Regions from separate parts of the Corynebacterium kalinowskii genome, predicted to be linked through region 1. Evidence: riboswitches for the same ligand, from Rfam matches in the RefSeq annotation. Region 1 holds a riboswitch; the other holds the start of a gene.
The links. Region 1 has a riboswitch for cyclic di-AMP ahead of CKALI_RS04005 (C40 family peptidase). Riboswitches for the same ligand answer to the same signal wherever they lie in the genome.

Region 1 (3,567 bases):
CAAGGTCGTGGCTCACTGGCCCGTTCTTATTTTCCCATGCGCTACGATCATCTGGGCTGAGGCTATCGATCGACTTCTTGATCTCCTCGATGCGCTTTTTCAACTCTTCGTCGCGCTTCTCCAGCTGCGTCCGCTTCGCCTCCAGCTCGTTGAACTGGAACTGAGACTCGGCTTCGAGACGCGCAGCCTCATCCAAGAGTCGACCAGCTTCCGCAGACTTCTCACGCTGGGTATCGAGCGCCTCCTGAGCCTTGCGTACATACGCAGACATGTAGGCAGAACGGTCGATGGCGTTCTGCGGGCCGTTCGCATTGATCACCGTAGTCAGCGGATCGACCACCGAACCGCGGTACTTCGACGCAGCAAGCTTATCGACGACCTTCTTGGCCTCGCGCTCCTGCTCCCGCGCCGCATTTCCCGCTTCTTCCGCTGCGCGAGCCTGCTCCTTTACGGATGCCAGGTCCTTTTCTTTGCCTTCAATCTCAACCTGCAGCTGTTTGAATTCCTCATTCTGCGCAGAGACCTTATCCGAGGATTCGGACAGCTCCTTCATGAGACTGTCCATGTCTCGAGGAGTCTCTGGTGCCACCCGCTCGCTCGTTACAACGGGATCAGCAACAGCGCTGGGAACTACACCAACGGAAACCACTGCAGCTGCAGCGAGGATGGCCGCGCAGGCAGCTTTATTGAGTGCCATAGAATTCACTGGTCACGTAGCCTTTTCAATTCTCAATTTGCGCCGGAAATCGGTGGACGGCGCGTTACTTTCCTAAGCATACGCTAAGAATATGCTCACCATGAAACGGCGCACGAAGAAACAAAAATCCGACCTGGCATTGCTCATTCAGGTCGGATTTTGGCGCAACTGCGTTAGAAACGCACTGCGGAGTGGTACGGCATGTAGTCGATCGGAGACTCAGACAGTGGGGTTCCCTCAGTCAGAGCGTGAATCACAGTGCCGTTGCCGGTGTAGATACCAACGTGGGATGCACCGCTGTAGAAAGCGATGATATCGCCTGGCTGCAGCTGATCGCGGGAAACTGGGGTTCCCTGGGCAGCCTGCGCATAAGAGGTACGCGGGATAGCCTTGCCAACCTGGCTGTATGCCCAGGAAGTCAGACCAGAGCAGTCAAAAGCGCTTGGGCCTGCGGCACCGTAGACGTAAGGAGAGCCGATCTTGGTGCGAGCTGCATCAACGACAGCCTGGCCGTTCGATACCTGTGGTGCAGCTGCAGGAGCAGCGGCTTCGTTCACAGCAGCGTAGCTCACAACTTCAGCCTGGCCAGCCATGGAAGGCACCCACTGGGAGACGCCAGGGACGTTAGCGATGTTCGGTACGTTCTCCAGGCCGGGAACCTCGACGGTAATGCCGGTGTTTTGAACAATGACAGGCACAGCCTGTGCTGGCTGAGCCATGGTGACGGCTGCGCCGACAGCTACTGCAGATGCGGTGGCCTTGGTAGCGAAACGTGCGTTAAAGCGGGCGTGGTTACCCATGAATAGTCTCCAAATCTTCCCTTGTGCCGGCCGGGTTAGCTGACGGATTAGGAAACGGAAGCTCCCTCCCACCACTCCGATCTTGCGATCTCTTGCGGCGGGTTCACCCCAGACTAAGGTGGGTCCCCGACTCGAATTGGCCCTTGATATGTGGACTGTCTTCGATTAGGCGTTATTTCGGTTTGTATTCCAGGTAACAACCAATCAGATTGGTGCGTCCCGTAATGTCTCGACAAGATTACGAAACCACAACGGGCTATGTCCAACGACTCGCCCGCTTCACAGGCTGTTACCAGGCTGTTATGAATTGCCAATACGGACTGGGCACCCAAGCAACTTAACGGCACCGTTTGCACACCCGTCAACATATTGCGGTGGTTACCAGGCTTTTTGATCGAGCATCCCCCACTCCAGGCGAGATATAGCCAGACCCAAACAATGGCCAGACAACGTCAAATTAAAAAGAGTGTGCCCTTGCTCACACCAGGTTTCTGTGAACGCCAAATGGCCACAGCAATCACAGTGGCAACAACAACTACTGCAACCAATTGGTCTCATTCAACCCGCAACGCGACCGCCTATATTGAATTCTTCGAGCAACCAATCAGTTAGAAATGCGTCCATTGTTGCAATCAATCCCTGTTGGAGAAACTGGGACCTCTGCTAAACGGATGACGACGGTGTCATTGCAGGAAGATTCCCGCAATGACACCGTTAGAGGCCAAATTCCCTCCTATATAAAGGAAGAGCCGCACAGTAGCTCAATTTGCCAGTGCCCCGCAAACTCTCCTTTCTAGGCCCCTCCAGGGAGCCTCATACCAGCAACTGCTGCCGCACTCCCACATCTCTCTGATGCCAACAGAAACCGCACTTGGAACGACGAAGGAGGGGCTCGCACCGTTTCCGGTGCGAGCCCCTCCTTGCTAACTAGCGAGCTGCAGTTAGGAGAGCTTAGAAGCCCTTGTCCTTGTCTTCTGCGCGGATGGTGTCCTGCAGATCCTCGAACATGCGAACTTCTTCCTCGTGGTTCTCGTGAGCCAGAGCGTTCTTCTTAGCCACGATCTCCTCGGAGTCAGACTTGAAGGCAGAGCCGTGGCTCATGGAGTCTGCGAAACCGAGTTCGTTCATCTGCTTCGGCACCTTTGCGCCGGCGTAAGGCAGTGGAACTGGGTGACCATGCTCGTCAACTGGGCCCAGAGGCTGGTGAACCTCGATGAAGGAACCATTAGACAGCTGGTGGATCACACCGGTCTCGATGCCGTGCTCCAGAACCTCGCGGTCGGAGCGCTGCAGACCCAGGCAAATGCGGTAGGTGATGAAGTAAGTGATCGGAGGCAGGATGATCAGGCCGATACGACCAACCCACGTCATCGCGTTCAGGGAAATCTGGAAGTGGTAAGCGAACAGGTCGTTACCGCCAGACAACGTGAGCAGGAAGTAGAACATCAGAGCCATGGCGCCGAGTGCGGTACGCACTGGGACGTCACGCGGACGCTGCAGCAGGTTGTGGTGAGCGTCGTCGCCGGTGATCTTCTTCTCGATCCATGGGTAAGCGAACAACAGGACAACCAGAATACCCAGCATGATGGCTACCCAGAACACTGCAGGAATGGTGTAGTTGCCCAGGTAGAGCTCCCATGCCGGCATGACACGAGCAGCACCATCAGTCCACAGCATGTAGATATCCGGCTGGGAACCAGCGGAAACCTGAGATGGGTTGTAAGGACCGATGTTCCAGATGGCGTTGATGGTAGTGACACCAGCCATCAGAGCCAGGACACCGAAGGTGAACAGACCGTACGCTACAGACTTCACAGCGAAGACTGGGAGAATACGGACACCGACAACGTTGTTCTCCGCACGACCAGGTCCAGGGAACTGGGTGTGCTTCTGGTACCACACGATAGCCAGGTGAGCGGCGATCAGAGCCAGGATGATGCCTGGGATCAGAAGAACGTGCAGGATGTAGAAACGGTCCAGCATGATGTCCGATGGGAAGTCGCCACCGAAGATTGCCCAGTGCATCCACGTACCAATGATTGGCAGGGACACGACAATGGCGGACATGAT
Region 2 (3,567 bases), 970 kb from region 1:
AGCTGCGGAAAGGTAGTCGCCGGAGATGGCGAGACCGTTCTGCCAGCCGGTGAAGGAAGCGCCGCCGGTGTAGAAATCGGAACCCTTCTGGGAGGTCTGACGGGTTGCTCGGACAACGATGGTCATCGTTGCCACGATGAACAGCACGAAAATCGAGATGTTCAGGATTGGATTGCCGGTGGAGACCTGCTCTTCGGCTGCGAGAATGTAATTCATTAGGCCACCGGGCTTTCTGGGGTGGTATTGGTCATGGAGTCACGAAGGGCAGCAGTTGCCGGATCGAGCTTGGTATCAGCGAATCGGACGTAGATCCACGTAACGAGGCCGGCCGTGGCGAACTGCGCCAGGCCGAGGACCATACCGACGTTGATGGCGCCGTACAGACGCTGAGAGACAAAGTCGGTGGCAAAGGTTGCCGTGACGATGTAGAAGATGAACCATGCAAGGAATGCGAAGGTCAAAGGGAAGGCAAACTTCCGGAACGTGCTGCGCAGTTCGAGGAACTGGGCAGATTCGCTGACCTCAAGGAACTCTTCAGAAGTTGGAGTTGTGGATTTCATACTCACCTCACGTGCATATAGCGATGTCTGTCACCTTTGTGAAGAACATGTGTGATGCTACACACAAAGCAAGTGTGACGCACATCAATCCTGCATGCGGGTGTGAACTGTAGCAAACTTCATGCTTTGCAACCTTGTGAAGATTTGGCGAAAAGTTGGTTTTGTTAATCCTGTCTTGTGGTTGTTGGGGGTAATTTTTGGGGCTTTTGTAGCCACCTTGTGGTGTGTGGTGCCGGCAAGTCACAGATTTGAAGGAAAGGGGGAGAAGGGTGGCAATCCCGGGAAAGGGGGTAATTGTAGACAAGGAAAAACCGCGCTCACCATCGCGTAGAGCAATGGTGAGCGCGGTGCGCTCTCCTTGGAGGGGGAGAATTAAGAGCTGGTTGCAACCTGGGTCAGGTCGGTGTTCATGATCTTGGCTACGTTGCCCTTGTTGGCGTTGTAGAAGTCGATCACGGCCTGTGGGGTAGCCATGCCACGAGCGGAGAAGAAGGCCTCGATCTGGGCAAGTACTGGATCCTTAGCAGGTGCTGGAGCAGGAGCTGCCTGCTCAGCTGGAGCATCGTAGACAACTGCTGCAGGGGCTGCGACTGGAGCTGGTGCTGGAGCAGCGGCAACGTTACGAGGGGTTGGGGCGGAGTTCAGGCCCAAGCGTGCGGAGCAAGAAGGCCATGCGCCCCAGCCCTGGCCGGCGAGAACGCGCTCGGCAACAGCGATCTGCTGCTCGCGGCTTGCCTGGTATGCGTAGGTAGCGAATTCCTGGCCACCGTATGCGCTCCAGGTGGATGGGGAGAACTGCAGGCCGCCGTGGTAGCCGTTGCCGGTGTTGATGTTCCAGTTGCCGCCAGCTTCGCAGCCTGCGAGACGATCCCAGTCGGAGTCGGATGCAGCGGAAGCGGTCGGAGCGAGCAGGGTAGCTGCAGCGCCGAAAGCGATGGTGGTAGCGGCAAACTTTGCCTTGAGGGATGCGGTCTGAGCAGAGTGACGTGCCATGTGTAAAAAGTTCCTCTCATGTAACGCCTGCGAGGTTAGCTGTCGGGTTCGGACGGAGGATCTTAGATTGCCCGGCCTCTTAGGTAGTGAGGCTTCACCCCAAGGGAATATCCCGTAAGTGGGTTCCCCGCCCCTGTCTGCATATGAAGTTTCAATTGATGGTGAACTTGTATTGCACTGAATTGGTGCCCGTCGCCTACTCCCAGACAGGGTTAGGCGATAGAGTAGGTGTCAACGAGCGCCGTGCTTGAGACCTAACGGTACTGGTTTGTCGCTGTGGAGTCACGTCTCGCAGCTTGGAATTGCCTGCCAATCTCATTTCGATAACGAAATCCCAGCGTAGCTCGGGGAAATTTTCTCTGTGAACTGTGTCACCCATGTCGTTAAGCTGGTAGCGATGTGATCGATGTGGCCAGTGCTATTCAAGTGGCTCACGCGCCCCCGAGACGTGTTATTCATAATTAATGGAGTACAATTTAGGCTTTATCTTGACTCGCTGGAGGCGCCAGTACACCGGCCGCCCAAAGCTTGCACAAACTGTAGGGAGGTTCGATCATGCCAATCGGCAAAGTGAAGTGGTTTGATGTGGAGCGCGGTTTTGGTTTTGTTTCCAACCCGGGCGACGAGGATGTCTACGTTAACCGTCAGGTCCTACCAAAGGGTGTGACTGAACTGCACCCGGGTCAGCGCATCGACTTCGATTTCGCCGCTGGTCGCCGTGGCCCACAGGCGCTGCGCGTAACGGTGCTTGACGACGCCCCATCCCGCAAGCCACAGCACAAGTACAAGCCAGAAGACCTGGCTTCCATGATCTCCGACATGATGACCCTGCTGGAAACCAGTATCCAGGGGCCACTCTTGGCTGGCCGCTACCCTGATCGCAAGGAGGGCCGCCAGGTGGCGGAAATCCTGCGCGCTGTGGCGAAGGAGCTGGACGCCTAGGCCGCGTTGATGGACCAGACCACGGTATAAGGGGTTTCCACTCCAGCAGCATCGTGGCCAATCAGTACAGTCGATACCTCGACCACGACCAAGCGTGGTCGAGGTTCGCCGTCTGCGGACCCTTTGATTTCGACTTCTTTTGCCTCATGGCTCTTGAAATACTGCTGGCTGTTGGCCGCAGGGTCGTCGTAGATCTTGAGCACCGACCAGTCGTGGTCATAAATGTCCTTGGGGACCTCGATCTTCAAGGTGTCATCGGCGCCGACGCTGATCTGCGGAACCTCGCCCTCTGGGCAGTCAACCCCCGGCTCACACACCATATAAGGCTTAATTTGCTGGCCATTTGCTTTGATCGTCACCTGATCCGGCTCCGGGCCGGGACGGCTATTCCACCAATTCTGGAATGCGATGGAACCTGCAACCACCGCGATCACAGCCACGATCAAAATCAGGAACTGGATCAGGTTTTTCTTTCGCTTCGCTGCCATGGTTGATAATGCTAGTTAACTCTTCGGCACAAACCGAACTTCGTACACATCGGGCCACCGCTTTCCGGTGAGGTAGAACCGGTCGGTGCCGGGGATGTGTGCGATGCCGTTGAGGACATTGTTCGGGTCGCGGGTCGCATTGTTGGACAGGCCTGAGGCGTCGATAAGCCCAAGCACCTCGCCCCCAGGGCTGAGCTTGACGATCTCCGTGGTCAAGAAACGGTTCGCATAGATCGCGCCGTCGGCGCACTCGAGCTCATTGAGCTTATCGACGCCCGTCGCCACGCGTCCCTTTTCCGCGAACGTGACCGAGTCCAGGACACGTAAGGACTCGGTGCCGTCAGACATGTAGAGGGAAGCGTCCAGGGCACACAGCCCCCAGCCCTCGCCGGGAAAACTAGCCTGGCCGATGACCTCAAGAGTCTCGGGATCGCGCTGGTAGGCCACGCCATTTTGCCACGTGAGCTGCCAGATAGCGTCGGTTGTCTGGGCAATGCCTTCGCCGAACTCCGTTGCCTTGAGATCCGCGCTCGCCACCTCAGCGCCATCCATCGTGCGACGGTAGATTCGACTTTCGCCGAGCC

Region 2: it holds a riboswitch for cyclic di-AMP, as region 1 does, so the genes downstream of both, CKALI_RS08680 (resuscitation-promoting factor Rpf1 domain-containing protein) here and CKALI_RS04005 (C40 family peptidase) in region 1, are expected to answer to the same signal.

What each region holds. Positions count from the first base shown of each region.
Region 1 covers NZ_CP046452.1:847,249-850,815, reverse strand. Annotated here, with positions in the region: gene CKALI_RS04010 (C40 family peptidase) at 1-697, opposite strand, end outside; gene CKALI_RS04005 (C40 family peptidase) at 871-1,497, opposite strand; cyclic di-AMP (ydaO/yuaA leader) riboswitch at 1,509-1,679, opposite strand; gene qcrB (cytochrome bc1 complex cytochrome b subunit) at 2,449-3,567, opposite strand, start outside.
Region 2 covers NZ_CP046452.1:1,821,510-1,825,076, reverse strand. Annotated here, with positions in the region: gene CKALI_RS08690 (solute symporter family protein) at 1-216, opposite strand, end outside; gene CKALI_RS08685 (DUF485 domain-containing protein) at 216-560, opposite strand; gene CKALI_RS08680 (resuscitation-promoting factor Rpf1 domain-containing protein) at 933-1,553, opposite strand; cyclic di-AMP (ydaO/yuaA leader) riboswitch at 1,562-1,712, opposite strand; gene CKALI_RS08675 (cold-shock protein) at 2,109-2,495, shown strand; gene CKALI_RS08670 (DUF2771 domain-containing protein) at 2,492-2,983, opposite strand; gene CKALI_RS08665 (glutaminyl-peptide cyclotransferase) at 2,999-3,567, opposite strand, start outside.